Regions from separate parts of the Yersinia hibernica genome, predicted to be linked through region 4. Evidence: predicted binding sites of a transcription regulator. Region 4 holds the regulator's gene; each other region holds the start of a gene.

Region 1 (7,716 bases), 2.0 Mb from region 4:
GAAAAACGCCACTTGCTCAGTATATTGCTGTTGTTTCTCAGCTTGTTGGCGATACCAGCGGCGGAAAGTACCAAACGAGTATTTGGGTAACTCGCGCCGATGGTCAATTTTCAATGCTTTATCAAGCAAAGCTCGCACCGGTTTTAACCCCGTGACGGCATTGACGACCGGGGCAAACGGCGTCGAAAGTGTGCCCATAATATCGGTGTGACTGAGGATAGCATCGCGCAGTTTGGGCTTATTGCTGCTGTAACTGGCTTTAGCGCGCTGGATGATGTCGCCGATTTTTACATCTGACGGGCAGGCGACTTCGCAACGTTTGCAGTTAGTGCAATACTTCAATGCATCATCATAGAGGGCCGGATCTTTCAGGCGCAGGCGCTCACCATCGGGGCCGGCTTGTTTTGGCCCCGGATAAAGCGGGTTAACTTTCGCCACTGGGCAATAAGTGGTACACACCGTGCATTTGATGCAACTTTCAAAGCTGTTATCCCGTGATACATGTTTATCCTGAATGTCTTGGTGCTGTGGCAGCCACGTCATAATGTTACCTCCATGGCGCTGACAATCTGCTGTGCGACAAACAATGCGCTGGTCAGCGAAACCCCAGCACCGCATCCTTGTTGCAGCGGGTCGAATCCGCCGAGAACTGCGCCAATCACGTGTAAATTATCCAAGGCCACCCCGCCGCGTAGCGCCCGCAGCTGGTTATCGGTGTGTACGCCAAATTGCAAATAAGGTTGCGGCGCAAACATATTGCTGCGGCTCCAATCCGCCCGATTCGGCAGTGATAAAATATCCAGATCCAGTATTGGCTCATAGACCTGCTCAAAAGTGGCCACCAGCCCATTGCTGAAGAAACTGCCACTCGCCAGCACCATCTGGGTGGCCCGCAGTGGAATATCACCATGGTTGCGGCTATACAGCCCGGTAATCCGATTCCCCACCAATTCAGCGCGCAAGACAGCATCACCGGGCATAACCATGCCGCCTAATTGCTGGAAGCGCTGGCGCAGAGCTTGATGCAGGCGCATGCCGAGTAATGATGGCGGCAGAGTTGGCAACAACTGAATGGGCTTGCCCACCGCCGCGCGCAGGGCATCCAATGGGGCCGATTCATCCAGCCCAATACAAGCGGGCAGTAAAATCATTTCCGCAGCAGCTGACAAACGCACTAACTCATCAGCTAGCGGTTGCAGATTTTCTGGTTGATCCAGCACCCGAGCAATGTTCACCGCCCGAAATTCGCTGGGATTATCCCGCAGGCGATCCAGCGCCAGTGAATGCAGATAATCCGCAGTGGCTTCAACCCCCTGCTCCTGCAAGGCGCTGGCAACCATTTGTGGCTGAAAGTCGAGGAAACCTTCAATTCCAATCACCGCGACTTTGTGCCACGGCAGTGGGCCTGCCAAGGGTGCCACCGGGATATCCACCGGGCTGAGCCAAGTGGGGCGGCAACTGCCCAATGGCGTAAGGCGCAAGTGATTTTTCGTCGCGCTACCGACCAGATTCAGGCCACATCGCTGTAACAGGGATTCCGCTTGTTGTGCCAGCTGCCCCACCTGAGCGGTTTGCCCCATTTTGCTATAAGGATGCTCAGGAGCTAACTCCGCTAACATTTCCAGTGCCGAGAGCGGCTGGCTCACTGCCCGCCCATCCGGTAATTTTGCCAATAGATCCAAAGAGCCAGAGGAAAAATGCAGCGCATTTTGACCGGCACTGACAATGGCGCAATATTTACCTTGCTCAGCCAGGCGAATACCGCAGGCCAGGCCAGCCAGCCCACCCCCGATGATAATCACATCAAATTTCATCTGGTTTCTCCTGAACATTGGTCATGCTTGGGCTATCGTCCAGGCCACAAAGACCCTGATAAACCCAATGAGTAAACTCACTTTCGCGTAAAGCATCACCCCAGGCTATTGGCCGCACACCTTTCCAGCGCTCATTAAGGAACTGCACCAGTTGTTCGCGGGATTGTTGTGGGGTCGCCACCTTAAAGCGGCTGAGTAAACCCGCCGCGCGGCAAGCGCAAAGCTCGCCCTGGCAAGTCCCCATGCCCACACGGGTGCGGCGGCGTAAATCCAGCAGGTTATTGACGAAAAGAGATTCAATGGCATAGCGTACTTCACCGGCCGTCACTGCCTCACACTCACAGACCAAGCTGTTATCCAAGCGGTTTCCAGCTAACAATTGTGTCGCGCGGTCACCATGGCGATAAACCGCCGAGCCGCGAATACTGGCCGGCAGGGAAATAACTTTGCTGAGCGTCTGTTCCGCTGACTGCTGTGAACCGGGCAGGGGTTCTTGGGCCGTGGTACAGGCCGCCGTCACGCCAAGTTTTTCGCAGACTTTATCAGTGGCCCATTGCGCCATCAGCCGGTAAGTCATTAATTTCCCGCCGGTAATGGTGATGAAGCCCTCCAACCCATCACGGCTGGAGTGGTCGAGTAATACAATGCCGCGGCTCACATTGCGCCCGGAAGGGTCATCATCACTGGCCACCAGCGGCCTAACCCCAGCATAAGCGCGTAAAATGCGCGTTTGCGCCAGTTGCGGTGAAAGTTTTGACCCCTCACGAATTAAGGTATCCACCTCTTGCGCCGTGACGACCATATTATCTATCTGATCATATTCAATATGTGTGGAGGTGGTGCCGATCAATGAAATGGTATCGCCCGGCACCAAGATGTCGGCATCCGCCGGTTTGCGGCAGCGGTTGATCACCATGTTGTTGATCCGATGGCCGAGGATCAGCAGCGCGCCTTTGGCTGGAAACATGCGAATTCGCAGATCAGCGTATTCTGCAATGTGCTGACCCCAGATCCCCGCCGCGTTAACCACGATTTGGGCATGAATCTCATATTGGCGCTGATTTTTATGATCGAAAACACGCACCCCACTCACCCGATCACCTTGGCGCAATAAACCGATAACTTCATGATAAGTGAGTACATTAGCCCCGTGCTCACGGGCATCCAGCATATTGGCTGCGGTTAGGCGGAAGGGGTCTACCGTGCCATCCGGCACCCGCACGGCGGCAATCAGTGCTGGATTGGCCGCAGGTTCGAGCCGTAATGCTTGTTGCGGATCAATGGCTTCGGCCTCGATCCCCGCCTCCTGGCAGCGGGCAATAAATTGTTCCTGATATTCCAGCGCGTCTTCCGGCAAGGTGATAAACAAACCATCTGTTTGCTCAATACAATGGCGGGCGATGCGTTTCAGAATCCGGTTTTCTTCAATACATTCACGGGCGGACTCACCATCGGTCACTGCATAACGCGCACCACTGTGTAATAAGCCATGGTTGCGCCCCGTTGCCCCGGTGGCAATGTCATGTCTCTCCAGCAGTGTGCACGCTAAACCCCGGCGGGCGCAGTCTCGAGCTATACCGGCCCCGGTCGCACCACCACCAATGATGATGACATCCGTTTCTGTGTAAGGAGAACTGTTCGTCATGAAAGACCCCACATTATCAGACAGCCGCCAGGCGGCTAATTATGAGTCTATTGAGCCACAGTCTTTAGGGGTATTGTTTGATAAGGAACAAAAACGAACCAAAAACGAAAGTAACATGGTGTTTAAAAACCATGATTGTGATCAAAGTCACAGGTAATTTGTCATTACCAGTTTCAAAATGTTAACCAATCGCTCAAAATTGCCGCCGCTTTCATATAACTGTAACAAATGCGCCATCACTCACAGATAAGTTACGCAAATTTATCTAGCATGGCGCTCGTTATGGAACATAAACGACAGTCGCTTTGCTATTTAGCTAGCGAATACCGTTTAACCACCGGATAGATACCAGGCTATCCCGGAGTCAAAAAAACAACAAAAAGCCATCGGAGGCACTCATGTTGAGTATTTTTAAGCCCGCGCCACATGTGGCAAGGCTCCCCGCAGACCAGGTTGACCCCACATACCGCCGCTTACGCTGGCAAATCTTCATGGGTATCTTCTTCGGTTACGCTGCCTACTATTTGGTACGTAAAAACTTTACTCTGGCCATGCCGTATTTGATCGAACAAGGATTCTCGCGCGGGGATCTGGGTTTCGCACTATCCGGTATTTCTATTGCTTATGGTTTCTCAAAGTTCATCATGGGTTCGGTTTCTGACCGGTCTAACCCACGAGTATTTCTCTCTGCCGGTTTGATTCTCTCTGCGGCCGTGATGCTGTTTATGGGCTTTGTGCCATGGGCAACATCCAGTATCGCCATAATGTTTGTGCTGCTGTTCCTGTGCGGCTGGTTCCAGGGGATGGGGTGGCCGCCATGTGGCCGTACCATGGTGCACTGGTGGTCGAAGAAAGAACGCGGCGGAATTGTTTCCATTTGGAACTGCGCCCATAACGTGGGTGGCGGTTTGCCGCCATTGCTGTTCCTGCTGGGGATGGCCTGGTTCAATGACTGGAAAGCCGCACTCTATATGCCTGCTTTTGGTGCCATTTTGGTGGCATTAATTGTCTTTGGTCTGATGCGTGATACTCCTCAATCCGTGGGCTTGCCACCCATTGAAGAGTACAAAAACGACTACCCAGATGACTACACCAAAGAAGCCGAAGAAGAGCTGACCGCCAAGCAAATCTTTATGCAGTATGTATTCCCTAACAAATTGCTGTGGTATATCGCCATTGCTAACGTTTTTGTTTATTTACTGCGTTACGGCATCCTCGACTGGTCACCGACCTACCTGAAAGAAGTGAAACACTTCGCGCTGGATAAATCCTCATGGGCTTATTTCCTGTATGAATACGCTGGTATTCCAGGAACACTGCTGTGCGGTTGGATGTCCGACAAAGTGTTTAAAGGCAACCGTGGTGCCACCGGTGTGTTCTTTATGACGTTAGTGACTATCGCCACCATTGTTTACTGGCTGAACCCAGTCGGGAACCCCGGTATCGATATGGCGTGTATGATCACTATCGGCTTCCTGATTTATGGCCCGGTCATGTTGATTGGTTTACATGCCCTTGAATTAGCGCCGAAAAAAGCGGCCGGTACCGCAGCAGGTTTCACCGGTTTATTCGGTTATCTGGGCGGCTCGGTCGCGGCCAGTGCTATCGTCGGTTATACCGTTGACTACTTCGGTTGGGACGGTGGCTTTATGGTGATGATTGGCGGCAGTATCTTAGCGGTGTTGTTGTTGCTCGTGGTGATGCTTAGTGAGAAAAAACATCACGAAGAGATGGCGAGAAAGCAGGATTTATAAGTTTCGCTAGTTAAGTTATACCTGGGCTGTGCCGTTATCTATGGATTAATAGCGACACGGCCTTTTTCATACCCTGAAATTGATAAATGGAGCACTATCAATGCAAACCCACATAAAATCACTGGTAGCGAGTATGATTTTGGCATCTTCAGTCGCTGGTATGGCCTACGCGGCAGAGTCACCTACGGCGGAAAAATCTCCCCTCACCAAACCCTCAGCCGATAAAGTGGTTATCGCGCACCGCGGTGCCAGTGGCTACTTGCCTGAGCATTCGCTGCCCGCCAAGGCCATGGCCTATGCGCAAGGTGCTGATTACCTTGAACAAGATTTGGTGATGACCAAAGATAATGAGTTAGTGGTGCTGCATGACCATTATCTCGACCGCGTGACAGATGTCGCCGAGCGCTTCCCAGACCGCGCCCGTAAAGATGGCCGCTATTACGCCATTGACTTCACTTTACCGGAAATCAAGTCACTGAAATTTACCGAAGGCTTTGATATTGGTAAAGATGGTAACAAAGTACAGAGCTACCCGGGCCGTTTCCCCATGGGCAAATCTGACTTCCGTGTACACACTTTCCAGGAAGAGATTGAATTTGTTCAGGGGCTGAATCATTCAACCGGTAAAAACATCGGTATCTATCCTGAAATCAAAGCACCATGGTTCCATAAACAGGAAGGGAAAGATATTTCCACCAAAGTGCTGGAAGTATTGAAACAGTACGGTTACACCACCAAAGGCGATAAAGTTTATCTGCAATGCTTTGATGCCAATGAATTAAAGCGCATCAAGAATGAGTTGGAACCGAAGATGGGCATGAACCTGAAACTGGTTCAACTGGTGGCTTATACCGACTGGAACGAAACCTACGAGCAGAAACCTGATGGTCAGTGGGTTAATTATAGCTATGACTGGATGTTCAAACCCGGCGCGATGAAACAGGTGGCACAGTATGCTGACGGCATCGGCCCTGACTATCATATGCTGGTCGTGGAGACTTCAACACCGGATAACATCAAGCTGACCGGGATGGTCAAAGATGCGCACGCTAATAATATGATGGTGCATCCATACACCATTCGTGCGGATAAGCTGCCGAAATACGCCACGGATGTGAATCAGCTGTTCGATATTATCTATAATCAGGCTGGGGTTGACGGAGTCTTCACCGACTTCCCGGATAAAGGTGTGCAGTTCCTGCAAAAACAGGGGCAACACCAGTAAGTGAGTTGTCTGAAATAACTGAATAAAATGGCGCACAATGCAACTGTGCGCCACGTTATTATTAATAGAAATATTTTATTTATCAGTCCCTAAGAACATTTTTCGCAAATAATGGGGGACTGCATCATCAGCATTCGAACCAATAACTTCCAGATTCGGCAACATATCTTTCAGGCGCTGATGGGCATCGCGCATAATGCAGCCCTTGCCCGCCATAGACAGCATTTCCAAATCATTCATCCCATCGCCAAATGCGATGCATTCTTTCAATGAATAGCCAATGATTTTCGCCACTTGCTCAAGCGCATGGCCTTTGGAAACACCACCGCCCATCACTTCCAGGCAGGTTGGGAAGGAGAAACTGACATTCACTCGATCGCCCCAACGCGCATTGATGGCTTCTTCCAAAATCAATAACTTATCGTGATCTTCGCAGGTGAAATAAACCTTACATACCCCATCTGTCGGCAACAATGCCGGTTCAAACACCTGATACTTGAACACCGATTCGCGGAAAAACTCTTCCTGTGCGGGGCTTTCGCGGTTCATGTACCATTCATCATTCAGATAGACGTTGGTCAGAATATCAGGATTGTAATGTTCGATATTGTACAAATCACGCGCAATATCCGCATCAAGGTTATGACTGAAAATCAGCTCCCCGGCGGTGTTGTGCACGCGCGCGCCATTGGAGGTAATCATAAAAGCGCTGATTTCCAGGTTGTCACGGATTTGCGCGACATCAATATGGTGGCGGCCAGTCGCGAACACAAAGTGCACATCACGCTGCGTCAGCAGCTTAAGTGTCTCTTTGGTATAAGGCGTCAGAATATGGTCAGGTGATAGCAGAGTGCCATCTAAATCGGAAGCAACAACATGATACATAGCGGTATGTTCTAACCTCTGGTGACGTCGGGGTTTAAGGGCCGACGGATTGTTTTATGTTGCAGACAATATTTTATGTTGCAAAGAAGGTTAATATTGCGCAAAAAAGTGCAATATTGCGCTTAACGCCTCGGCACGCAGGGTGTCCCGCTCGAACAGGATCTCATGGCGTGCGCCTTTAATTAACTTAGGCTGCCCCCCTTCACAAGGGTGCCCCGCCAGAGTCATTGCCTGAGAAAATGCATCTTGGGCCGGGTTATGTACCACCCGATCCTCACTGGCCTGTAATAACAGAACCGGTGTCGTAATTTTGTCTGCTTGGGCGATAATTTGCTCCCCCACCAGCAGGCTTTCACGAATCCAATGATAGGTTGGCCCACCAACGCGGATTTC
Region 2 (7,716 bases), 1.8 Mb from region 4:
GCTCGGGGAACCCGGGAAATCCGGAAAATCAGGTCACTGACATCGACAAGGCTCTTAAAAAGCCTTACATAGGAACAAAACAGATGTGTGGAATTGTTGGCGCAGTAGCGCAACGTGATATCGCTGAGATTCTGATCGAAGGTTTACGTCGTCTTGAATACCGCGGCTATGACTCTGCGGGTTTAGCTGTAGTTGATGCAGAAAGTAACCTGACGCGCTTACGGCGCTTGGGTAAAGTTCAGGCACTGTCTGATGCGGCCGAACAGCAGGCAATACACGGCGGCACCGGGATTGCACATACCCGCTGGGCTACCCATGGCGAGCCATCAGAGGCGAATGCACACCCTCATGTTTCAGATTATATCTCTGTGGTTCATAACGGTATTATCGAAAATCACGAACCTTTACGTGAATTATTGATCAGCCGTGGCTACCGTTTCAGTTCTGAAACTGACACCGAAGTTATTGCTCACTTGGTGCATTGGGAGCAACAGCAGGGCGGTTCTCTGCTGGAAGTGGTTAAGCGCGTTATTCCGCAACTACGTGGTGCATACGGCACGGTGGTGATGGATAGCCGCGACCCAAGCCGCTTGATTGCTGCGCGCTCAGGTAGCCCGCTAGTGATTGGTTGTGGCGTAGGTGAAAACTTTATTGCATCCGACCAATTGGCTCTGTTGCCGGTAACTCGCCGCTTTATCTTCCTGGAAGAGGGCGATGTGGTTGAAGTGACTCGCCGTAGCATCACGATTTTTGATAAGCAGGGTAATACCATTGAGCGCCCTGAAATTGAATCTCAGGTGCAATACGATGCTGGTGACAAAGGTGAATATCGTCACTATATGCAAAAAGAGATTTATGAACAGCCAATGGCGATTAAAAATACGCTGGAAGGCCGTTTAAATCATGGTGCCATTGATTTGTCGGAGCTTGGCCCTAAAGCTGATGCACTGCTGACTGATGTTCAGCATATTCAAATCATAGCCTGTGGTACATCTTACAACTCTGGCATGGTTTCCCGCTATTGGTTTGAAGCACTGGCTGGCGTTCCTTGTGATGTTGAAATTGCCTCTGAATTCCGCTACCGCAAATCGGCGGTGCGCCCTAATAGCCTGCTGATTACCTTGTCTCAATCCGGTGAAACCGCGGATACACTGGCTGCTCTGCGTTTATCAAAAGAGTTAGGATATTTAGGTTCACTGGCGATTTGTAACGTCGCCGGCTCTTCTTTGGTGCGCGAGTCAGATTTAGCGCTGATGACCAAAGCGGGCACCGAGATTGGCGTGGCCTCGACGAAAGCTTTTACCACACAGTTGACGGTGTTATTGATGCTGGTGGGGCGCATCGCTTTACTGAAAGGCGTTAAAGATAGTCAGGTGCTAGAACACAAAATTGTTGAGGCACTGCAGTCTTTACCGGTTCAGATTGAAGGGATGCTGTCGAAAGATAAAGACATTGAAGAATTGGCGAAAGATTTTGCCGATAAACATCATGCATTATTCCTTGGCCGAGGTGACCAATACCCGATCGCGATGGAAGGTGCGCTGAAGCTGAAAGAGATTTCTTATATTCATGCGGAAGCTTATGCCGCCGGTGAATTAAAACATGGCCCACTGGCATTGGTGGATGCCAATATGCCGGTGATTGTGGTCGCGCCTAACAATGATTTACTGGAAAAACTGAAGTCCAATATTGAAGAAGTGCGTGCACGCGGCGGTTTGCTGTATGTATTCGCTGATGAAAATGCCGGTTTTACCAGTAGTGAATTGATTAAGATTGTGCCATTGCCCCATGTTGAAGAGATTATTGCGCCAATCTTCTACACTGTGCCGCTACAGTTGCTGGCTTACCACGTCGCGCTGATTAAAGGCACTGATGTGGACAAACCGCGCAACTTGGCAAAATCTGTCACTGTTGAATAAGCAGAAATAGATATTTGACAGTAAAAGCCGGCTAAAAAGCCGGCTTTTTTAATGGGCGGAAGTTTCGGTATTTCCCCGCAGAAAAGAATAACCTCAAATATCCACGGTGAGTTTGACCAATTGCATCACAAATGGGCGCACCATCATCACGCAGCAAAAAGCCACTGGCATTGCCAAAGAGTAGGCTTTCAAAACACTCCACAAATATCCTGAATGAAAACCGCTTTGTATTCCCACGATAGTGGCGCACATAAAAAGAGCCATAATAGCCGCCATGAAAAAAGCGAAAATGAAAGGGGTATATCGGCGATGAAGTTTTCTGCATTTTTTAGGTTGGATTGAATTCGTGGGTTTAGTGTTATTCATAAGATATATATACCTTTCACTTTGGGCTAATTACCGTACAGGCGCGAGTTTGTAAGAGTTAGAAATAAATCCCTGGCCGGATATCTCCGGAATTCATCTGTATCAAGAAAAGGAATTAAACATTGCTCGCTATGCTGGCGAGACTATAGACACACTCTGACATTAAGTTGATAATATCAACTAATTATCCATAGTAAGGTTGATTTTGTCAACTAATTGAGGCGGGATGAATTGTACATTAGCCGTTGAAATATTTGATAGACAGCATGAATTGCTGCATCTTTTTCGTTCGATTACCCGCAACCGCATGGAGTCAGTTCATCCTGACCTCACATTCAATGAAATGCGTATTTTGATCCACGTGGGCCGCAATTCAGGTCTAACGCAAAAAGAATTAGTAGATCGCAGTCATACCGACAAAGCACAAATGGCTCGTATGCTGGCGAGTCTTCAGGATAAAGAGTTATTGGAGCGCAGCCCGAGTGAAAATGACAAACGTGTTCGCTGTCTTCACTTAAGTGACCAGGGGAAACAGCTGTTTGTGCGGCTAAGAGATTTACAGGAGCAGGTCGCCAATGAGTTATTGAAAGATAGCCCGGAGGTTCTGCAAAGGCAGCTGTTGGAATTATTGCAGCAAGTTCATCGCAATATCACTCATCCCTGTTAAGCTGCAATAAAAACCGAGAGGTTGATCCTGATACTTTGTTTAGTCTTACCCGCTGCCAGCAAATAAAAAAGCACCTAGGATGATTATCAGTTAGGTGCTTTTTCCTGCTGTAAGTAAGTGCCACTTTTAATCGCAAATCATAAGCAAATTCTGCAGAGATTATCAACCGGGCCATTTTTGTATGAGTAACTTAATTACTCTGCTGTAAGACATCAGACGTGAAGAAAAGAAAACAGACTGTTGCGGATGAAATAAGCGTTTTTTGCTTTATACCCCCTCTAATGAGAGTTGGAATATCTAAACGGAGAAAGTTAAAAATATATATTATTCATGAGCTTATTTTGTTTTTGTTTGTCTGTCATATAACTGTAATATTTCGTACATTTTTCTGTCATTAAACTGTCCTATTTTCCCTCCTGCACCATACTTAATCTGATGAAAACAATTTAAAGTTGATTCTAATATCCCATTAGGAGGGATTATGAAACTGATGCGTACCACCGTAGCCAGCATTGTGGCAGCGACTTTATCTATGACCACCGTGTCCGCGTTCGCTGCTGCAAGCCTGACAGGTGCAGGTGCGACATTCCCCGCGCCGGTGTATGCCAAGTGGGCAGATTCTTATCAGAAAGAAACAGGTAATAAAGTTAACTATCAGGGGATCGGTTCTTCCGGTGGCGTGAAACAAATCATTGCCAATACTGTTGATTTCGGTGCTTCTGATGCGCCATTGGCAGACGAAAAACTGGCCGCTGAAGGTTTATTCCAATTCCCGACTGTGATTGGCGGTGTGGTGCTGGCCGTTAATATTCCTGGGATTAAATCCGGTGAGTTGACATTAGACGGTAAAACACTGGGTGATATTTATCTGGGCAATGTGAAAAAGTGGAATGACCCCGCTATTGTTAAGTTGAACCCGGGTGTTAAATTGCCAGATCAAAATATTGCAGTGGTGCGTCGCGCTGACGGTTCCGGCACTTCATTTGTGTTCACCAGCTACCTGGCTAAAGTCAACGCCGAATGGAAAGAAAAAATTGGCGCAGGCTCTACGGTTAACTGGCCGACGGGTTTGGGTGGTAAAGGTAACGACGGTATCGCCGCCTTTGTACAGCGCCTTCCGGGCTCTATTGGCTATGTAGAATATGCTTACGCCAAACAGAATAATCTGGCTTATACCAAACTGATTTCTGCTGATGGGAAACCCGTTAGCCCGACCGAGCACAGCTTTAGCTCTGCGGCGAAAGGTGTCGACTGGAGCAAAACGTTCGCTCAAGATTTAACCAATCAAAAAGGTGATGATGTCTGGCCAATCACCTCAACAACTTTCATTTTGGTGCATAAAGTTCAGAAAAACGCAGCTAACGGCGTTGAAGTGCTGAAGTTCTTTGACTGGGGTTACACCCATGGCGCTAAACAAGCCAACGAGCTGGATTATGCAACATTGCCAGCAGAAGTTGTTGAGCAAGTCCGCGCCGCTTGGAAGACACAGATTAAAGACAGCAGCGGTAAGCCAATTTTTTGATTGAACCTGTAAATTGATTTATTAGATACCTTAAACCCAAAGTCATTGGAGTTACAGGTAGGCGGCAAGTGAACAAATCCCGATGAGCTTACTTGTGTAAGTGATTCGGGTTTGTGAATGCAACCAACACCCCGGCAACTTCAATTACGACGGGTCGGATGAGAAGAGAGTCTATGGCTGCGAATAAGCCAACTATCAAAGCACCGAGTAAATACGGTGATATTATCTTCAGTGCGCTGGTTAAATTGGCGGCGCTGATTACCCTATTTCTGTTGGGCGGCATTATCGTTTCATTGATTATTGCTTCCTGGCCAAGCATTGAAAAATTTGGTTGGGCCTTCTTGTGGACCAAAGAGTGGGATGCCCCGGCTGAGCAGTTTGGTGCTTTAGTCCCCATTTACGGCACCGTGGTCACCTCTGTTATCGCCTTGCTCATCGCGGTTCCGGTCAGTTTTGGCATTGCTTTGTTCTTAACTGAACTGGCACCGAACTGGCTAAAACGCCCACTGGGAGTTGCGATTGAATTGCTGGCCGCAATCCCTAGCATTGTTTACGGTATGTGGGGTTTGTTTGTCTTCGCCCCGCTGTTTGCCCGTTATTTTCAAGAGCCGGTTGGCAATGTTATGTCAGGTATTCCGATTGTGGGGGTGCTGTTCTCTGGCCCTGCATTTGGTATTGGTATTTTGGCTGCCGGTGTCATTTTAGCCATCATGATTATTCCTTACATTGCCGCGGTGATGCGCGATGTATTTGAACAAACCCCGGTGATGATGAAAGAATCGGCCTATGGCATTGGCTGCACCACCTGGGAAGTGATTTGGCGTATTGTGCTGCCTTATACCAAAAATGGTGTTATCGGCGGCGTGATGTTGGGGTTGGGGCGTGCATTGGGTGAAACCATGGCGGTGACCTTTATCATCGGCAACACCTATCAGCTCGACAGCTTCTCGCTGTTTATGCCGGGCAACAGTATTACCTCCGCGTTGGCGAATGAGTTTGCCGAAGCTGAATCTGGTTTACATACCGCCGCATTGATGGAACTGGGTCTGATCTTGTTTGTTATTACCTTTATCGTACTGGCTTTGTCTAAGCTAATGATTTTGCGTCTGGCTAAGAAAGAGGGGCGCTAAGATGGCGACGATGAATATGCAAAGTGATGCAACACTGATGGAAACCCGCCGTAAAAAGCAGGCCTGGCGTCGTCAAAAGAATCGGATTGCCTTAATACTTTCAATGGTAACCATGGCATTTGGTCTGTTTTGGTTGGTGTGGATTTTATTCTCTACCGTAACCAAAGGTATTGATGGCATGTCTTTGGCGCTGTTTACCGAGATGACACCGCCACCTAACACCGCCGGTGGTGGTTTAGCCAACGCCATTGCCGGGAGTGGGTTGTTAATTCTGTGGGCGACAGTGATTGGCACCCCATTAGGTATTATGGCGGGGATTTATCTGGCTGAGTATGGCCGTAAATCCTGGCTGGCAGAAATTACCCGCTTTATAAATGACATTTTGTTATCAGCACCTTCCATTGTGGTCGGCTTGTTTGTCTACACCATTGTGGTGGCCAAGATGGAACATTTCTCCGGCTGGGCGGGCGTGATAGCACTGGCGCTGTTACAGGTGCCGATTGTTATTCGTACCACTGAAAATATGCTGAAATTGGTACCGGATAGCTTGCGCGAAGCGGCCTACGCCTTAGGAACACCAAAGTGGCGCATGATATCGGCCATTACTTTGAAGGCCTCTGTCTCCGGTATTTTGACCGGTATCTTGTTAGCGGTAGCGCGTATTGCGGGTGAAACCGCCCCTTTACTGTTCACCTCGCTCTCCAACCAGTTCTGGAGTACCGACCTGATGCAGCCTATTGCTAACCTGCCCGTTACCATCTTTAAGTTTGCCATGAGCCCGTTTAGTGAATGGCAGCAACTGGCCTGGGCTGGGGTGCTTTTGATAACCCTGTGTGTATTGCTACTGAATATTCTGGCTCGCGTTATTTTCGCTAAGAAGAAGTATTAATCGGCTGAGAACGGGCTATTAATTAGCAAAGAAAATACCGATTCGCCAATAAATTCCAAAATGCGGCTACGGCGGCATTGGCTAAAAGAGAGAAGTCTTGATGAGTATGGCTACTGACATCAACAACAGCAAAATTCAGGTTCGCGATCTGAACTTCTACTACGGCAAATTTCATGCGCTGAAGAATATTTCGCTGGATATTGCCAAAAACCAGGTCACAGCATTCATCGGCCCATCCGGTTGCGGTAAGTCTACTTTGCTGCGTACATTCAATAAGATGTATCAGTTGTATCCGGATCAACGTGCTGAGGGTGATATCTTGCTCGATGGGCAAAATATCCTGACGGATAAACAAGATATTGCTTTATTGCGGGCAAAAGTGGGCATGGTTTTCCAAAAACCAACCCCCTTCCCCATGTCGATTTACGATAACATCGCCTTTGGTGTGAAACTGTTTGAAAACTTGTCGCGCGCTGATATGGATGAACGCGTGCAGTGGGCTTTGACCAAAGCGGCGCTGTGGAATGAAACCAAAGATAAGTTACATCAGAGTGGTTATAGCTTGTCTGGCGGGCAGCAACAGCGTTTATGTATCGCCCGTGGTATCGCCATTCGCCCGGAGGTGCTGTTGCTCGATGAGCCTTGCTCAGCACTTGATCCTATTTCCACCGGCCGGATTGAAGAGCTTATTAGTGAATTGAAATCTGAATATACGGTAGTGATTGTGACGCACAACATGCAGCAGGCGGCTCGCTGTTCAGATTACACGGCATTTATGTATCTGGGTGAGTTAATTGAATTCAGTGATACCGATACCCTGTTTACCGCACCACAGCAGAAACAGACGGAAGATTATATTACTGGTCGCTATGGTTGATGGCTTTGGAGTCGATCTCATTCATTTCGACCACTTATACGTACGGGAAGTGTCATGGATAACTTGAATCTTAATAAACATATTTCCGGCCAGTTCAATGCAGAACTTGAACATATCCGCACCCAAGTATTGACCATGGGTGGGCTGGTGGAGCAACAATTATCTGATGCAATCACCGCCATGCATAATCAGGACGGTGAGTTGGCCAAACAGGTCATTGATGGCGACAAGAAAGTCAATATGATGGAAGTGGCGATTGATGAAGCCTGTGTGCGCATCATTGCTAAACGTCAGCCAACCGCCAGTGATTTGCGCCTGGTGATGGCCATCATCAAGACGATTTCTG
Region 3 (7,716 bases), 2.1 Mb from region 4:
TACAAACTGGTGGTTTTCAGGCGGCGATGCAATTGTTGCAGTTCAAGGCGCATCTGCACCCGCAGCTTGGCATCCAGATTGGAAAGCGGCTCATCAAAGAGAAATACCGCGGGTTCGCGCACAATAGCCCGGCCCATCGCCACACGTTGGCGCTGACCACCTGAGAGTTCGCGTGGCTTGCGTTGCAGCAGTGGTTGTAACTCCAGAATGCGGGCCGCTTCATCAACGCGCTGGCGGATCTGCTCTTTGCCAAAACCGCGAATTTTCAAGCCATAAGCCATATTGTCAAACACACTCATATGGGGATACAGCGCGTAATTCTGAAAGACCATGGCGATGCCGCGATCTTTGGGTTCTAAGTCAGTTACCCGTTGATTATCAATATAGATATCCCCACTGGTGGTGCGTTCTAGCCCGGCGACCATGCGCAGTAATGTTGATTTACCGCAGCCGGACGGGCCGACCATCACGATAAACTCGCCATCCGCAACATCTAAATCAATCTGTTTTATCACCGGCGTAACGCCGTCATAAGATTTGGTGACTGCTTGGAGCTTTAAACATGCCATATCAGATTACTTCTCGCTGTCTACCAGGCCGCGAACAAACCAGCGCTGCATCAGAAGGACCACCGCGACCGGTGGAATTAAAGTCAAAATCATTGCTGCCATCACCTGATTCCACTGGGTTGGTGCGCCAGAGGTGGAAATCATGCTTCTAATTCCCGCCACCGCCGTCCCCATCGAAGCATCACTGGTAATCAGGATTGGCCAGAGATATTGGTTCCATCCATAGATAAAAGTGATAACAAACAGTGCCGCCAAATTGGTTTTGGAGAGCGGCAAGACGATGTCCCAGAAAAAGCGCATCGCACCCGCGCCATCAATTCGCGCGGCTTCCAATAACTCATCTGGCAGAGTCATAAAGAACTGACGGAATAAAAATGTGGCGGTCGCCGAGGCCATCAACGGCAAGGTGAGGCCGGTGTAGCTGTCAAGCATGTTCAGGTTGGCAATAACTTGAATAGTCGGGAAAATACGCACTTCCACTGGCAGCATTAAAGTGAGGAAAATCAACCAGAAAAACAGATTGCGCAGCGGAAAGCGGAAGTAAACAATGGCATAGGCAGACAACATCGACACCGTGATTTTGCCGACGGTAATGGCAAACGCCATCACAAAACTGTTCAACAGCATCAGTCCAAAAGGCGCACTATTATTACCCACACCGGCATGCCAGATATGGCTGATATTTTGCCATAGATGCGGGCCAGGAATCAGGGTCATCGGCACCTGAAATACCTGTGTGTCATCCAAGGACGCGGCGACCAAGGCCACATACAGCGGGAACAAAATCAGTAACACGCCAATAATCAGCATGACATGGCAGAAAATATCCAGCCCACGGCGATTCTCAATCATTGGTAACGCACCTTACGCTCAACAAAGCGGAACTGGATAATCGTCAAGCCAATCACCAGCAACATCAGAACCACCGACTGCGCCGCTGAACTGGATAAATCCAAGCCAGCAAAACCTTCACGATAAATTTTATAAATTAGGGTGGTGGTGGCCTGCATCGGGCCGCCGCCAGTCGCCGCATCAATCACCGGGAAAGTATCAAAGAAGGCATACACCAGATTCACCACCAGCAGGAAGAAACTGACCGGTGAAATCAGCGGCAAGACCAAATTGAAGAAACGGCGAACCGGACCGGCACCATCAATAGCCGCGGCCTCAACCAATGAGCGCGGAATCGACTGCAATGCAGCAAGGAAAAACAAGAAGTTATAACTGATTTGTTTCCACACGGAGGCCAGCACCACCAGAAACATCGCCTGCCCACTGTTTTGCGCGTGATTCCAGTTGTAACCCAGAGTGGCAAGGACGTGAGTTATCAACCCCAGCCCGGGATTGAACAAAAATATCCACAGCACCGCTGCCACTGCGGGGGCAACGGCATAAGGCAAAATCATTAAAGTTTGATAGATACGGCTGCCGCGCAGGACGTAATCCACCATCGCGGCGAGGAACAGTGAAACAGTCAGACCAATACCCGCCACCAACGAACTGAAAATCAACGTGGTGTAAAACGAGGCCAAATAATATTCATCATGAAACAGCGCAATAAAATTACTCAGCCCGACAAACTCGCTAGATAGGCCAAATGGATCCAACATTTGCACCGAATACCACAGCGCTTCACCCGCGGGCCACAAGAAGAAAACGGCGGTGATGGCCAGTTGCGGTAACACCAACAGGTAAGGTAGCCAATGACAGGAAAAACCGGGACGGGAAGATGACATAAAATTAACCGTTTATCGAACAGGGTATTGATTACCACCGCAGTGTTAACCAAAACGTCATATCTAATTTGGCGTTACTGACATCGGCCGTTTGCGAGGCAGCGCACCGCCCCACACGGCCGAATAAAATAGCCAAAGAATATTATTTGTTTGCTTGCTCAAAGCGACGCAGCAGCACATCACCCCGCGTTACCGCGGTATCCAGTGCTGCCTGAGGCGTCTTCTTGCCAGTCCAGACACCTTCCAACTCTTCGTCTACCACGGTACGAATCTGTGGCATATTGCCCAGACGCAAACCTTTGGTGTACGGCAAAGGCGGCTTGTTCAGCATTTGGCGAGTCGCAACATCAGCACCTGGATTTTTATCATAGAAGCCCTGCTGCTTAGTCAGCTCATAAGCGGCGGTGGTGATTGGCAGATAACCCGTTTTTTGGTGCCATTCGGCGGCAATTTCTGGTTTGGCCAAGAATTGCAAGAATTCAGCCACGCCCTTATAAGTGTCTTTATCTTTACCGTCCATCACCCACAAACTGGCACCACCAATAATGGCGTTTTGCGGAGCATTCTTGGCATCGGCGTCATATGGCATCATCCCAACACCGTAATTAAACTTGGCGTAGTGGCGAATATCCGCCAGTGAACCGGAGGAAGCGGTGGTAATCGCACAATCACCATTATAAAACTTGGCGGTTGATTCATCCTTGCGGCCAAAATAAGTGAAATCGCCTTTCTTGTTCATGTCCGACAGCAATTGAATATGTTTAACCTGCACCGGCTGGTTGAACACTAATACCGCATCAGTGCCATCAAAACCATTATTCCGGCTGGCGATTGGTTGGCCATGCCAGGCGCTGAAGTTTTCAATTTGAATCCAGCCCTGCCAGCCGCTGGCGTAACCACAACTTGAACCCGCGGCACGTAATTTAGCGGTATCTTCAGCCAGCTCTTGCCAAGTTTTAGGCGGTTTATCTGGATTCAAACCCGCTTTCTTAAATGCATCTTTGTTGTAATACAGCACCGGGGTGGAGCTGTTAAATGGCTGGGATAATAAATGGCCAGTTTTAGCATCGGTGTAATAGCCGGCAACCGTTGGCACAAAGACGGATTCATCGAAATTGATATTAGCGTCTTTAAAGACCTGGAATACCGGCTTGATAGCTTTACTGGCCATCATGGTTGCGGTACCCACTTCATAAACTTGCAAAATCGCCGGTGCTTTCCCTGAACGAAAAGCCGCAATACCCGCCGCCAAACTCTGTTCGTAGTTACCTTTATAGACCGGTACAATTTTATAATCAGCATGCGACTGGTTAAAACGATCGGCTAACGAATTCACTTCCACACCTAACTCACCCTCCATCGAGTGCCAGAAAGGAATTTCAGTTACCGCCAGCGCATTGGCACTCAATGCCAAGGTCAGCGCGACACAAATTGATGTTTTACCAATAATGTTGTTAAACATATCTTGCCCCTGAATAAATCTGTATGGCTCACCTCAATGAACTGCGGCGGATGAGCGAAATAAATCAGTTTTTGTTCGGAAGCAAACATGACACTGTTTCATGACAGAAATATCGCTTTTAGATGGCAGAAAAATGACAAGAAAATCAAAAAGGATACGTGATTATCTTAAGCGACGAATTAAGTGACTGCTTTAGAGAAATCCATTGATAATTTAAAAAATATAATCAAACAAAAGAAATAAAAATTTAAACATAATTAGAAAGTTATTAACTCATTTAACTTAAGTTAATTTTCTTTCCTTAATTTAGCCATACCATTATTGAACCTCTTCTGTCAGACATGTTACTGTTCTCTCGCCTTGTGGGGCACGGTATTAATACGACTATATTAACACCCTCATTATTGTCGTTATATACCCATAAAAAATACCAAAATAATAACCCAATTCATGTCGAATGGGTTTTACATAAAGGACTATTAGGTATCCATAATGAAAAAGACTCTATTATCAATTGTAACTATGGCCGCATTAGTTAGTAGCGCAGCAGTTTATGCACAAGCGCTAGAAAAAAATATTCAGGTTGAAGCGGAAGTTCATTCCGTCGTCAGTATGAACAAAGCCGATGGTACCCCAATCGATAAAATCAAGCTTAACTATGACGTTCAAAACAACGACGGCACTTATACTCACACTGAAAATATTAAAATAAAGTCAGCAACTGCGAATAAAGTTAACATTTCCATGCCTGACACTTTCGAATTGAAGGACAAAGATGGTAACCACGAATTTACCGACCATAAAGTAACATTAGGAGGTAAAGATATGAAGCCAAGTTTGAAGGCTGTATCTTTCGATTTAGATACTGCTAGTAATGATACTGATCTTGACTTAGTCATAAGTGCTAAACAGCCTGATAGCGCCCCTGCTGGCATATACTCTGGCATTGTCAAACTGGTGATTGAAGAAGAAAATTAATTGCCCTTTTAACAAAAAAACATTGGCGCAAAACATTTATGTTTGCGCCAATGCAACTTAATGAAAATTAAAATATCATTAATACCATCCTTTAATAAAGGGAGTGAAAATGAAGAAAGTACTATTTTCAACTTTAGTTCTGGCAACACTGATTAGCAGCACTAATGTTCATGCAGCATCATCACAAAGTAAAGATATTCAGATTGAAGTAGAGGCCGAAACGCGTATTACTCTGACTAAAGCTGATGGCGCGCCACTTAATGAGATTAATCTCACGCCCGAACATGGTGGAATGGGATACAAAAATATAAACAAAAAATATGCGCATGCTGAGAATATTACAATAAAAGCTATTGGTGCTAAAAAAGTTAGAGTTTATCTCTCAAAAAAATTCTCCTTGATTAATAAGGATGGTATTGAGTTCATATACCCTAGAATTACTTTAGATCATGGACCTCTATCTTTATCTGCACGTGGTAGCGATGACCATACATTGAACAATGGTGAGGCCACCCTTGAATTAGCAATAACTGCATTTAAACCAAGAGATGCTGTCGTCGGTGACATATATTCAGGAATAGCTAATCTTGTTGTTGAAGAAGTAATTTAAAGAATAAATTCAATAATATATACACTGAGAAATTGTGTTCTAAAAAAGGTGAGAATCATGGGGAAAAAAATATTTTTAGTTATTGCTATCGCTATATTGTTTTGTCGTATTAATGCTTATGCACAACCCTTGAAAAAAGAAATTAAAGTTAATGCCGAAATTTTGGATTCACTCTACCTGACTAAATGCAATGGTACTCCATTTGATAATGCCAAATTAAAATATGATTTAAAGTCAGATGTATACACTCATACTGAATGCATTAAAATAACAGCATTAGGGGCCAATAGTGTTAATATTTATCTATCAGACAAATTCATTTTAAAAAATAAAAACGGCGCTAAATTTATCGACCATGAAATTTTAATAGATGATAAATTATTAATAGAGATCCCTTATAATACGGTTGATTACACACCGATTGATTTATCTCGTGGCGAAACATATGTTGAGTTAAAAATAAATGCTGCTCCCCCAAAAAGAACTTTAGCAGGAGATATATACTCTGGCACAGCTAAACTTGTGATTGAAGAAGAACTTTGATAATAAACAGGAGATATTAATAATGAATAAAATACTTTTTCCCGTGATAACGACCACCATATTATCCAGTAGCATGGCCGCGCATTCAGTACCAGTAGATAAGTATATTTATGTTTCCGCAGAGATTCCCTCCGCATTAACAATAAAAAAATCTAACGGAAAAGCACTGAATGATATTAAGTTAGTAAAAGTTGAAAATAAAAACATTCACTCGCATAGTGAGAATATTCAGATAACCATTAATAATGGTACTGGCGTCAATGTCAAACTTGGCTCACCGCTAGAACTACAAGAAAACAGATATGCTTTTGATCTGGATCCAGACCCAGACCCAGATATAAAGAAATTTACTGATCATAATGTAACCATCGGAGGGAAAGCATTAAGTCTTAATAATATTAAATTTACTGCAGACGAAATAAAGCAGCCTGTCGATTTAGTGGTAGAAGCAACCGAGCCTTTGGATGTTAGAGGAGGCGAGATGTACGGAGGGCGTCTGCACCTTATTTTGGAAAATACCGTATAATTTTAATATACCAGTAAGTATAAAAATATATTTTATTTATTATACAGCTCAGAACTTAGGCTATTGGCTGTAACTTCTTCTAAGTTAATACATAAAAAATCATTTAGTCATAAACACCAGGAATGGAATATATACTTATCAGAGATAACCAATTTCTGAAATCCATAACTAATAATGGAATGGAATCCAATGACAAAGGTCAAAACAGTCAATAATATAATTATATTAACTTTGTTTCTTTCCACATCCGGTTCAATTTTTGCGGAAGAAAGTATCACTATTGAGCATCTGGTCCCAGCAGGGTTTTCAGCTACTGAAGAACATAAAACGGTGCAATTTCTTGCTATACTAGACGGTCAAACATTGCCCAGACCACTGTTTTTCTCCGAAGAAAAGCAGCAATTAAGCTTCGACTCGACACAATATCGTGATAACCATATTAATGAAAAATCAATTTCATTACTAAAAAGTATTTTGCCAGAAATACCTTATTTGCAATGCAAAAATGGTTGTGACTATATCTTATCTGGTCATCACATTATTTTAGATAAAGTCAACCATGTTGTGACTATCACAAATAATAATAACCGCTACCTAATGCCCGCCACCACTTGGGGGCTAGTACATAACCAATCTTTTGACCTCCGTATGACCGCCAGAAATTACAGTGCTATGTCGGCGCGTGGGCAAGGCTACGTGGGGCTGCCCCTGCAATCTTATGGTTTTTTACAATGGTTTTATAATACCACCCGCTCAAAAAATAATTATCTGTTTGCCAATCAAGCACAATATCAACGCAGCAGCCAAGCCGGCATAGGCAGTTGGTATTTACAAAAGAACTTTCAGGCACTCTATTTACGCGCGGGTAAGCAAGATAATCTGGATAATAATGCTGGCAGTATTCATACCCTGATAAACCCTGCATTAGATCAGTTTATCACCTTAGGTAGCCAGAGCTATTTGGCCCTTGATAAACCTTCAGCGGGTAGTCTTGTATTATATGCCACTGTCGATGGTGACTATGAAATTTATCGTGATAATCAGCTTATTCGCCGAATTCCTGCACAACTTGGCCGCAATGAAATTGATTATAACCAACTTCCCGGCGGCTATTATAGTGTTGATATTCGCTTAGTGGATAACACTGGGCGAGTCGTCAGCCAAGAAAGCCAAATCGTCAGCAATATTGATACTCAGATCAATAATGGGTGGTTTATGACGATGGGAAAAGGAGCAACGCGCAACCAAAGCGGGTCTCATCATCTGGCCCAATTTGGCCGCAGTATGAGGAT
Region 4 (7,716 bases):
AACTTAAAATTCTCATGTCAGTTGTTCCTCTGCAGCATCTTTACCTTGTGTGATGTCCTCCACCACTTGATTGAACATTTGGCGCATGCGCTCTTGGCGTGGCTCGGCTAAATCCGCCTCTTGCGCCAACCGGCGCTCAAATACATCCGTGACATTTAGCTCATTGAGAGTTTCTTTTTCTTGGCGTTCAATGCTGTGATTGCGCTGCTCTTTACTGCGCCGTAGTAGTACCACTTCCACTGGCAGTTCCGCAGCCAGTGCCTGTATTCGCCTTTGAATATCAGTGAGATAGTCCTGTGTTACGACTTCGATATCTAGCCATACCGGTAAGCCCTGATGGTGAGCAAATTCGGCTAGCTGTTGCTCTATTTGCGCCAAATCGCCTTTGACGAGTTTCATTGGTTGAAATTGTGGGATGAAGAGTGGGGTCACTGATGCTAAAGCTTGCTGAGCAAACTCAACCAAATAGACACTTTTTTCTCTGCCCAACTCATCAAAACTTAACGCGATGGGGGAACCGCTGTAGCGGATATGCTCGGTTTTTGCCACTTGCTGAGCGCGATGGATATGGCCCAGCGCAATATAATCCGCCGGGGGGAAAGCTTGAGCCGGGAAAGCATCCAATGTGCCGATGTAAATATCACGCACCGAGTCGGTGGTGGTGACCCCCACGGTGGTTAAATGCCCGGTGGCAATAATAGGTAGGGGCAACCCTAGTTCAGTGCGCTGTACCACTGCCCGCTGATAAAGCGCCTGATAGTGAGCGGCAATAGCTTCTTGTAATGCCAGTTGTTTTTGCCCACCGGATTCACCGGCCTGACTGGTGACTAAATCGCGTGGTCGCAAAAAAGGAATCGCGCAAAGTAGGGCCGCTGGTTGGCCTTGACGGTCTTTCAGAATAATAACTTGTTGATCCAGATTGCTATTAGCGCAAGAAATGACGGTGGTATTCAAATAAGAAAGCAGACCCCGAGACTCATTCAGTGTTGCTACTGAATCATGATTCCCCCCTAACACAACCAACTGGCAACTTGTTGCTTGGAGTTCGGCGACAAAACGGTTATACAGCTCACGGGCATAGCTGGGTGGCGAGCCAGTATCAAAAATATCACCCGCTACAATCAGCGCATCAACCTGATTTTCTTCAATTTGTTCAATAAGCCAGTGCAAAAAGGCCTGATGTTCAGGCGCACGGCTTTTGGTAAAGAAATGCTGGCCTAGATGCCAGTCAGAGGTGTGAATAATGCGCATAAATCTCCCGCTATGGCAGGTGGTCTTTCTAAGATAATGGCGCTGATTATAAACGTTGCCCGCCGGATGTCGCGGCCAAAAGCAGGGGGAGAGAGAAATCTCCGAGACGCCTCGCAAACTTGAGTGCTGCATTTTACAATTATCATGAAATTTTTCACTATGCTTATTGCTTGCAAGAGCGCGATGTTTTTCATAAAAATGTCATAAAAGTGACGCATAATGGCTTCCGAAATCAAGTAGTGACCACTAACTTACTGGCAGGGTTAATGATGGCAAGACGCATACTGGTAGTTGAAGATGAAGCCCCCATCCGTGAGATGGTGTGTTTTGTGTTGGAACAGAATGGCTACCAACCGTTAGAAGCCGAGGACTATGACAGTGCAGTGACTCGTTTATCGGAGCCTTTCCCCGATTTAGTGTTATTGGACTGGATGTTACCTGGAGGTTCAGGTATTCAGTTTATTAAACACATGAAACGTGAAGCGCTGACCCGCGATATCCCAGTGATGATGTTGACCGCCCGTGGCGAAGAGGAAGACCGAGTGCGCGGTTTGGAAGTGGGAGCTGATGACTACATTACCAAACCTTTTTCACCCAAAGAATTGGTGGCGCGCATCAAAGCTGTTATGCGCCGGATCTCACCAATGGCAGTTGAAGAAGTGATTGAAATGCAAGGGTTAAGTTTAGATCCTTCCTCGCATAGAGTGATGGCCAATGAGCAAGCGCTAGATATGGGGCCGACCGAGTTTAAGTTATTGCACTTCTTTATGACCCATCCTGAGCGAGTTTACAGCCGGGAACAGTTGCTTAATTATGTCTGGGGCACTAACGTTTATGTAGAAGACCGCACTGTTGATGTGCATATTCGTCGGCTACGTAAGGCGCTTGAAATTGATGGCCATGACAGAATGGTACAAACTGTCCGGGGAACCGGATACCGTTTCTCAACGCGCTACTGAGTTTTCAGTGCCGGAGAATTCGTTGTGTTAGAACGTTTATCATGGAAAACGCTGGCGTTAGAGCTGGCCCTTTTTTGTCTGCCCGCATTATTGTTAGGTGCCTTTATCGGGCACCTTCCTTGGCTATTATTGGTTTCAGTTATCGCGGCGCTGGTCTGGAATTTCTATAACCAACTCAAATTATCTCATTGGCTGTGGTTAGACCGCAGCATGACTCCGCCTGCGGGGCGCTGGAGCTGGGAACCTTTATTTTACGGCTTATATCAGATGCAATTGCGCAACCGGCGGCGGCGGCGTGAATTGGCTTTACTTATCAAGCGGTTCCGTAGCGGTGCCGAATCATTACCTGATGCAGTCGTTATGACGACAATTGATGGCAATATTTTCTGGTGTAATGGTTTGGCGCAGCAATTGCTGGGGTTCCGTTGGCCGGAAGATAATGGCCAGCATATTCTTAACTTGCTGCGCTACCCTGAATTCAGTCAGTACCTACAGCAGCAAGAGTTTTCCCGCCCATTGACCCTGCAACTGAATAATGGTTATTACGTTGAGTTCCGCGTGATGCCATATTCTGAGGGGCAATTGCTGATGGTGGCCCGTGATGTTACCCAAATGCGCCAGCTCGAAGGGGCACGGCGTAATTTCTTTGCCAATGTCAGTCATGAGCTGCGCACTCCTCTGACCGTCTTGCAGGGCTATCTGGAAATGATGCACGATCAAGAGTTGGCGGGGCCATTACGGGATAAAGCTCTGGGGACGATGCAGGAACAGACCAAACGTATGGATGGGTTGGTGAAACAATTATTGACGCTGTCGCGAATTGAAGCTGCGCCAAGTATAGATATGAATGAACAGGTCGATATTCCGCGTATGCTGAAAATGTTGCAGCATGAGGTGCAAGCATTAAGCGACGGGCGTCATGAAATTACTTTCCGTATCAATGAGCAACTCAAAGTGTTCGGTAATGAAGATCAACTGCGCAGCGCGGTGTCTAATCTGGTCTATAACGCGGTCAATCACACACCAAATGGCACCAAGATTGAAGTGTGCTGGCAGCGCACTGCACAAGGTGCACAATTTCAGGTAAGTGATAATGGGCCGGGCATTGGCCCTGAGCATCTGCCGCGTCTTACCGAGCGCTTTTATCGGGTGGATAAAGCCCGCTCAAGACAGACGGGGGGCAGTGGCTTGGGGTTGGCCATTGTGAAGCATGCATTGAGCCATCACGAGGCACGTTTGGAGATTATGAGTGAAATCGGCTTGGGGACGAGATTTATTTTTACCTTGCCGAATCGGTTGATTGTTCCGCCGGTTTTAACCGAGAATGCAGTCAAATCCTAAGATTGCATGGACACCAAGCTGATGAAATGGGGAAAACTGGCACTGTTACATGCTCTGCTCGGGTGCTGCTGGGGGGCTTATGCACTACCTGTCGCGGTTTCGCCTGTTGCAGAGGTGCAGGCGCTAAAACCTCATGCTTTGTCCGGTAATCTTTCCAGTGTCGGCTCCGATACCTTAGCTAACTTGATGTTTTTATGGGCTGATGATTTCAATCGCCATTATCCCGGCGTTAACTTACAAATACAGGCAGCAGGTTCCTCTACCGCCCCGGCGGCATTGGCGGCAGGGGCGACGCAACTCGGCCCGATGAGCCGGCCAATGAAAGCTGCTGAAGTCACCGCATTTACGCAACGTTATGGTTATCCACCGCTGGCTGTCCCGGTGGCGGTAGATGCATTGGTGGTTTTTGTTCATCAGGATAACCCACTGAATAAAATCACTTTATCTCAACTTGATGCTGTTTTTTCGCAAAATCGCCGATGCGGCGAATCTCAGCGTATTCAGCGTTTTGGCGAACTCGGGTTGACGGGACGTTGGGCGGCGCTATCTTTGCAGCGCTATAGTCGAAACTCAGCTTCTGGCACCTATGGTTTCTTCAAACAGCGAGTGCTCTGTGATGGTGATTTTGATAATAATATCAATGAATTGCCAGGGTCGGCTTCCGTGGTGCAGGCGGTCGCCGGTTCATTAAATGCCATTGGCTATGCCAGTATCGGCTTTCGAAACAGCGGCGTTAAATCACTTTCACTGGCTGCCAATGGCCAAGATTATGTGATGCCGACTGCCGAGAATGTCAAAAATGGGCGCTACCCCTTATCGCGCTATCTGTATATTTATATCAATAAAGTACCGGGTAAGCCGCTAGAGCCGCTGACTGCGGCCTTTTTTGAGCGTGTTTTATCGCCAGAAGGGCAAAAACGTGTGACTCATGATGGCTACTTGCCCCTGCCCCCTGAGATGCTGAAGCATACTCGAAAAGAGTTGGGTTTTGCTGATTGATTTGTTAACAGTTGGATATAAATGATACAAATCATATGGCGTGTATTTTTCTAAATCTGGAATTATTGACTGGTTTGGTTAAATTATCTGGACGAAGGCTCTGCTTTTGTGATCCAGACTTGCCTTTCTCCGCTATAAACGGTCTACTTACCGCCGTTGTTGGCCTATTCCACCTGCAAATAACTTCAAAAACACTGCATACTGACGAAATTGATTGCTTATTAACCGCCGGAGTTTGCGTTTATCAGAGCTTTGTATCGTTTCATCACGTCGGGAAGACCACAACTTAGGACTTTTTCTTTTGGTCATTTAACTAGGCAACACACATCACTATGAGTCATCGTTTATCATCTAAAGATATTATGGCATTAGGTTTTATGACCTTTGCCTTGTTTGTTGGCGCGGGTAACATCATCTTCCCACCGATGGTTGGTTTACAATCGGGTGAACATGTTTGGTGGGCCGCTTTGGGCTTCCTGATTACTGCGGTTGGATTACCGGTAATTACCGTTATCGCGCTGGCTCGTGTGGGTGGCGGTATTGATGCTCTGAGTACGCCAATCGGCCGTGGTGCGGGCCTAGTTCTGGCTACCGTCTGTTATCTGGCGGTTGGGCCACTGTTTGCAACCCCGCGCACCGCCACGGTCTCTTTCGAAGTGGGTATTGCCCCTTTGACCGGTGATGGCCCGCTGCCACTGTTTATCTATAGTGTGGTTTATTTTGCGCTGGTCATCGGGATTTCGCTGTATCCGGGGCGTTTACTGGATACCGTCGGGCATATTCTGGCGCCGCTGAAAATTCTGGCGCTGGCTATTTTGGGTATTGCCGCCTTGATTTGGCCCGCCGGCCCGTTGATTCCTGCCACTGATGCTTACCAACAAGCCGCATTCTCTTCGGGTTTCGTCAATGGCTATCTGACCATGGATACCTTAGGGGCCTTGGTGTTCGGTATTGTCATTGTTAATGCAGCCCGCTCACGTGGCGTGGTTTCTGCTGGGTTACTGACGCGCTATACCATCTGGGCGGGTTTGATTGCCGGTATTGGTTTGACTCTGGTTTATCTGAGCTTGTTTAAGCTGGGTTCCAGCAGTGGTAGCCTGGTGCCAGAGGCACAAAATGGTGCGGTGGTATTACATGCTTATGTTCAGCACACCTTTGGTGGTTTGGGCAGTGTGTTCTTGGCCGCCTTGATTTTCATCGCCTGTATGGTGACCGCCGTCGGCCTAACCTGTGCTTGCGCAGAGTTTTTCGCCCAGTATTTGCCACTGTCATACCGCACATTGGTGTTTATCCTCGGTATTTTCTCGATGATGGTATCGAATTTGGGGCTAAGCCACCTGATTCAGATTTCCATTCCAGTGCTGACGGCGATTTATCCACCTTGTATTGTGCTGGTGCTGATGAGTTTCACTTTGCGCTGGTGGCATCATGCTTCCCGTATCGTGGCTCCAGTCATGTTGGTCAGTTTGCTGTTCGGTATCCTTGATGCGGTAAAAGCCTCGACTTTTGCCCATTTCCTGCCGGAATGGACTCAGCATCTTCCCTTGGCTGAGCAAGGTCTGGCATGGTTATCGCCGTCCCTACTGGTATTCGTCGTCGTAGGGTTGTACGATCGCCTGTGCTGTCGTCAGGAAGTTGCTGCTAAGCAATAACTGCACAGTCATCGGATATTTTTAGCCACGGCTCATCCCCGTGGCTTTTTGCTGAAAAAAGACGGGATAAAGTTCATGGAATTACCAGTCAAAAATAAGCTAAAACGCGGCCTGACAACGCGCCACATTCGCTTTATGGCATTGGGGTCAGCAATAGGTACCGGCTTATTCTATGGTTCGGCTGATGCAATAAGACTGGCTGGGCCAAGCGTATTATTGGCGTACCTGATTGGTGGCGTGGTGGCATTTATCATCATGCGCGCCTTGGGTGAGATGTCAGTGAATAATCCGCAAGCCAGCTCATTCTCACGCTATGCGCAAGATTACCTCGGGCCAATGGCCGGTTATATCACCGGCTGGACTTATTGCTTTGAAATCCTGATTGTTGCTATTGCCGATGTGACCGCGTTCGGTATCTATATGGGGGTCTGGTTCCCTGATGTGCCTCATTGGGTATGGGTGCTGAGTGTTGTTCTTATCATTGGCGCAGTCAATATGATGAGCGTTAAGGTGTTCGGCGAGCTGGAATTCTGGTTCTCATTCTTTAAAGTCGCCACCATTATTATCATGATTCTGGCCGGTATTGGCATCATCGTTTGGGGCATTGGTAATGGTGGGCAGCCGACTGGCATCCATAATTTATGGACCAACGGCGGTTTCTTCAGTAACGGTTTTGTCGGCATGATCCTGTCATTGCAATTGGTGATGTTTGCTTATGGCGGGATTGAGATTATCGGTATCACTGCCGGTGAGGCCGAAGACCCGAAAAAATCTATTCCGAAGGCCATTAACTCGGTGCCATGGCGTATTCTTATGTTCTATGTCGGCACGCTGTTTGTCATTATGTCGATTTACCCATGGAATCAGGTTGGCACTAACGGCAGCCCATTTGTTCTGACTTTCCAGCACATGGGGATTACTGTGGCGGCGGGTATTCTGAACTTTGTGGTTATCACCGCATCATTATCTGCTATTAACAGTGATGTATTTGGGGTGGGCCGAATGCTAAACGGGATGGCTGAGCAGGGCCATGCACCTAAAGCCTTCGCGGCTATTTCTAAGCGCGGTGTGCCGTGGGTCACGGTGTTGGTGATGATGTTTGCCATGCTGATTGCCGTGTATCTGAACTACATCATGCCGGAAAATGTGTTCCTGGTGATTGCCTCACTGGCGACCTTTGCCACCGTTTGGGTGTGGATTATGATCCTGTTCTCCCAGATTGGTTTCCGCCGCTCATTGAGCCAAGATCAAGTTAAGGCGTTGGATTTCCCGCTGCGTGGTGGCACCTTGACTTCCGTGCTGGCTATCATTTTCTTGGTATTTATCATCGGCCTGATTGGTTGGTTCCCGGCGACCCGCGTTTCATTGTATGTCGGGCTGGTATGGATTGCCTTGTTGCTGGTGGGGTATTACTTCAAAGTCAGCCATCAGAAGAAAAAAGCGGCTATGCCGAGCGCTGAAGAGTAAAAGTGTCGCCAGAGCGCATATCAAGCCGGGAGATGTCCCGGCTTTTT

What was found. Region 4 encodes PhoB, which activates phosphate uptake and scavenging genes when phosphate is short. Its sites were predicted from a motif close to CTGTCATAAAACTGNCNNAT; they were not measured.
Positions count from the first base shown of each region.
Region 1: the regulator PhoB is predicted to act here: its motif matches at 3,668-3,687, upstream of glpT (glycerol-3-phosphate transporter).
Region 2: the regulator PhoB is predicted to act here: its motif matches at 3,341-3,360, upstream of pstS (phosphate ABC transporter substrate-binding protein PstS).
Region 3: the regulator PhoB is predicted to act here: its motif matches at 3,855-3,874, upstream of ugpB (sn-glycerol-3-phosphate ABC transporter substrate-binding protein UgpB).

Region 1 covers NZ_CP032487.1:238,890-246,605, reverse strand. The annotation lists gene glpC (anaerobic glycerol-3-phosphate dehydrogenase subunit GlpC) at 1-543, opposite strand, end outside; gene glpB (glycerol-3-phosphate dehydrogenase subunit GlpB) at 540-1,814, opposite strand; gene glpA (anaerobic glycerol-3-phosphate dehydrogenase subunit A) at 1,804-3,459, opposite strand; gene D5F51_RS22560 (hypothetical protein) at 3,458-3,616, shown strand; gene glpT (glycerol-3-phosphate transporter) at 3,858-5,213, shown strand; gene glpQ (glycerophosphodiester phosphodiesterase) at 5,314-6,438, shown strand; gene yigL (sugar/pyridoxal phosphate phosphatase YigL) at 6,514-7,323, opposite strand; gene pldB (lysophospholipase L2) at 7,414-7,716, opposite strand, start outside.
Region 2 covers NZ_CP032487.1:4,722,835-4,730,550, reverse strand. The annotation lists gene glmS (glutamine--fructose-6-phosphate transaminase (isomerizing)) at 84-1,919, shown strand; gene D5F51_RS22645 (DUF2798 domain-containing protein) at 2,013-2,285, opposite strand; gene D5F51_RS22075 (MarR family winged helix-turn-helix transcriptional regulator) at 2,512-2,952, shown strand; gene pstS (phosphate ABC transporter substrate-binding protein PstS) at 3,434-4,474, shown strand; gene pstC (phosphate ABC transporter permease PstC) at 4,648-5,604, shown strand; gene pstA (phosphate ABC transporter permease PstA) at 5,606-6,493, shown strand; gene pstB (phosphate ABC transporter ATP-binding protein PstB) at 6,594-7,370, shown strand; gene phoU (phosphate signaling complex protein PhoU) at 7,425-7,716, shown strand, end outside.
Region 3 covers NZ_CP032487.1:268,962-276,677, reverse strand. The annotation lists gene D5F51_RS01305 (sn-glycerol-3-phosphate import ATP-binding protein UgpC) at 1-569, opposite strand, end outside; gene ugpE (sn-glycerol-3-phosphate ABC transporter permease UgpE) at 576-1,421, opposite strand; gene ugpA (sn-glycerol-3-phosphate ABC transporter permease UgpA) at 1,418-2,305, opposite strand; gene ugpB (sn-glycerol-3-phosphate ABC transporter substrate-binding protein UgpB) at 2,448-3,767, opposite strand; gene D5F51_RS01285 (CS1 type fimbrial major subunit) at 4,260-4,745, shown strand; gene D5F51_RS01280 (CS1 type fimbrial major subunit) at 4,855-5,355, shown strand; gene D5F51_RS01275 (CS1 type fimbrial major subunit) at 5,413-5,898, shown strand; gene D5F51_RS01270 (CS1 type fimbrial major subunit) at 5,921-6,424, shown strand; gene D5F51_RS01265 (TcfC E-set like domain-containing protein) at 6,614-7,716, shown strand, end outside.
Region 4 covers NZ_CP032487.1:2,946,653-2,954,368, reverse strand. The annotation lists gene D5F51_RS13970 (SbcC/MukB-like Walker B domain-containing protein) at 1-16, opposite strand, end outside; gene sbcD (exonuclease subunit SbcD) at 13-1,251, opposite strand; gene phoB (phosphate response regulator transcription factor PhoB) at 1,521-2,210, shown strand; gene phoR (phosphate regulon sensor histidine kinase PhoR) at 2,235-3,551, shown strand; gene D5F51_RS13950 (PstS family phosphate ABC transporter substrate-binding protein) at 3,573-4,550, shown strand; gene brnQ (branched-chain amino acid transport system II carrier protein) at 4,883-6,202, shown strand; gene proY (proline-specific permease ProY) at 6,278-7,669, shown strand.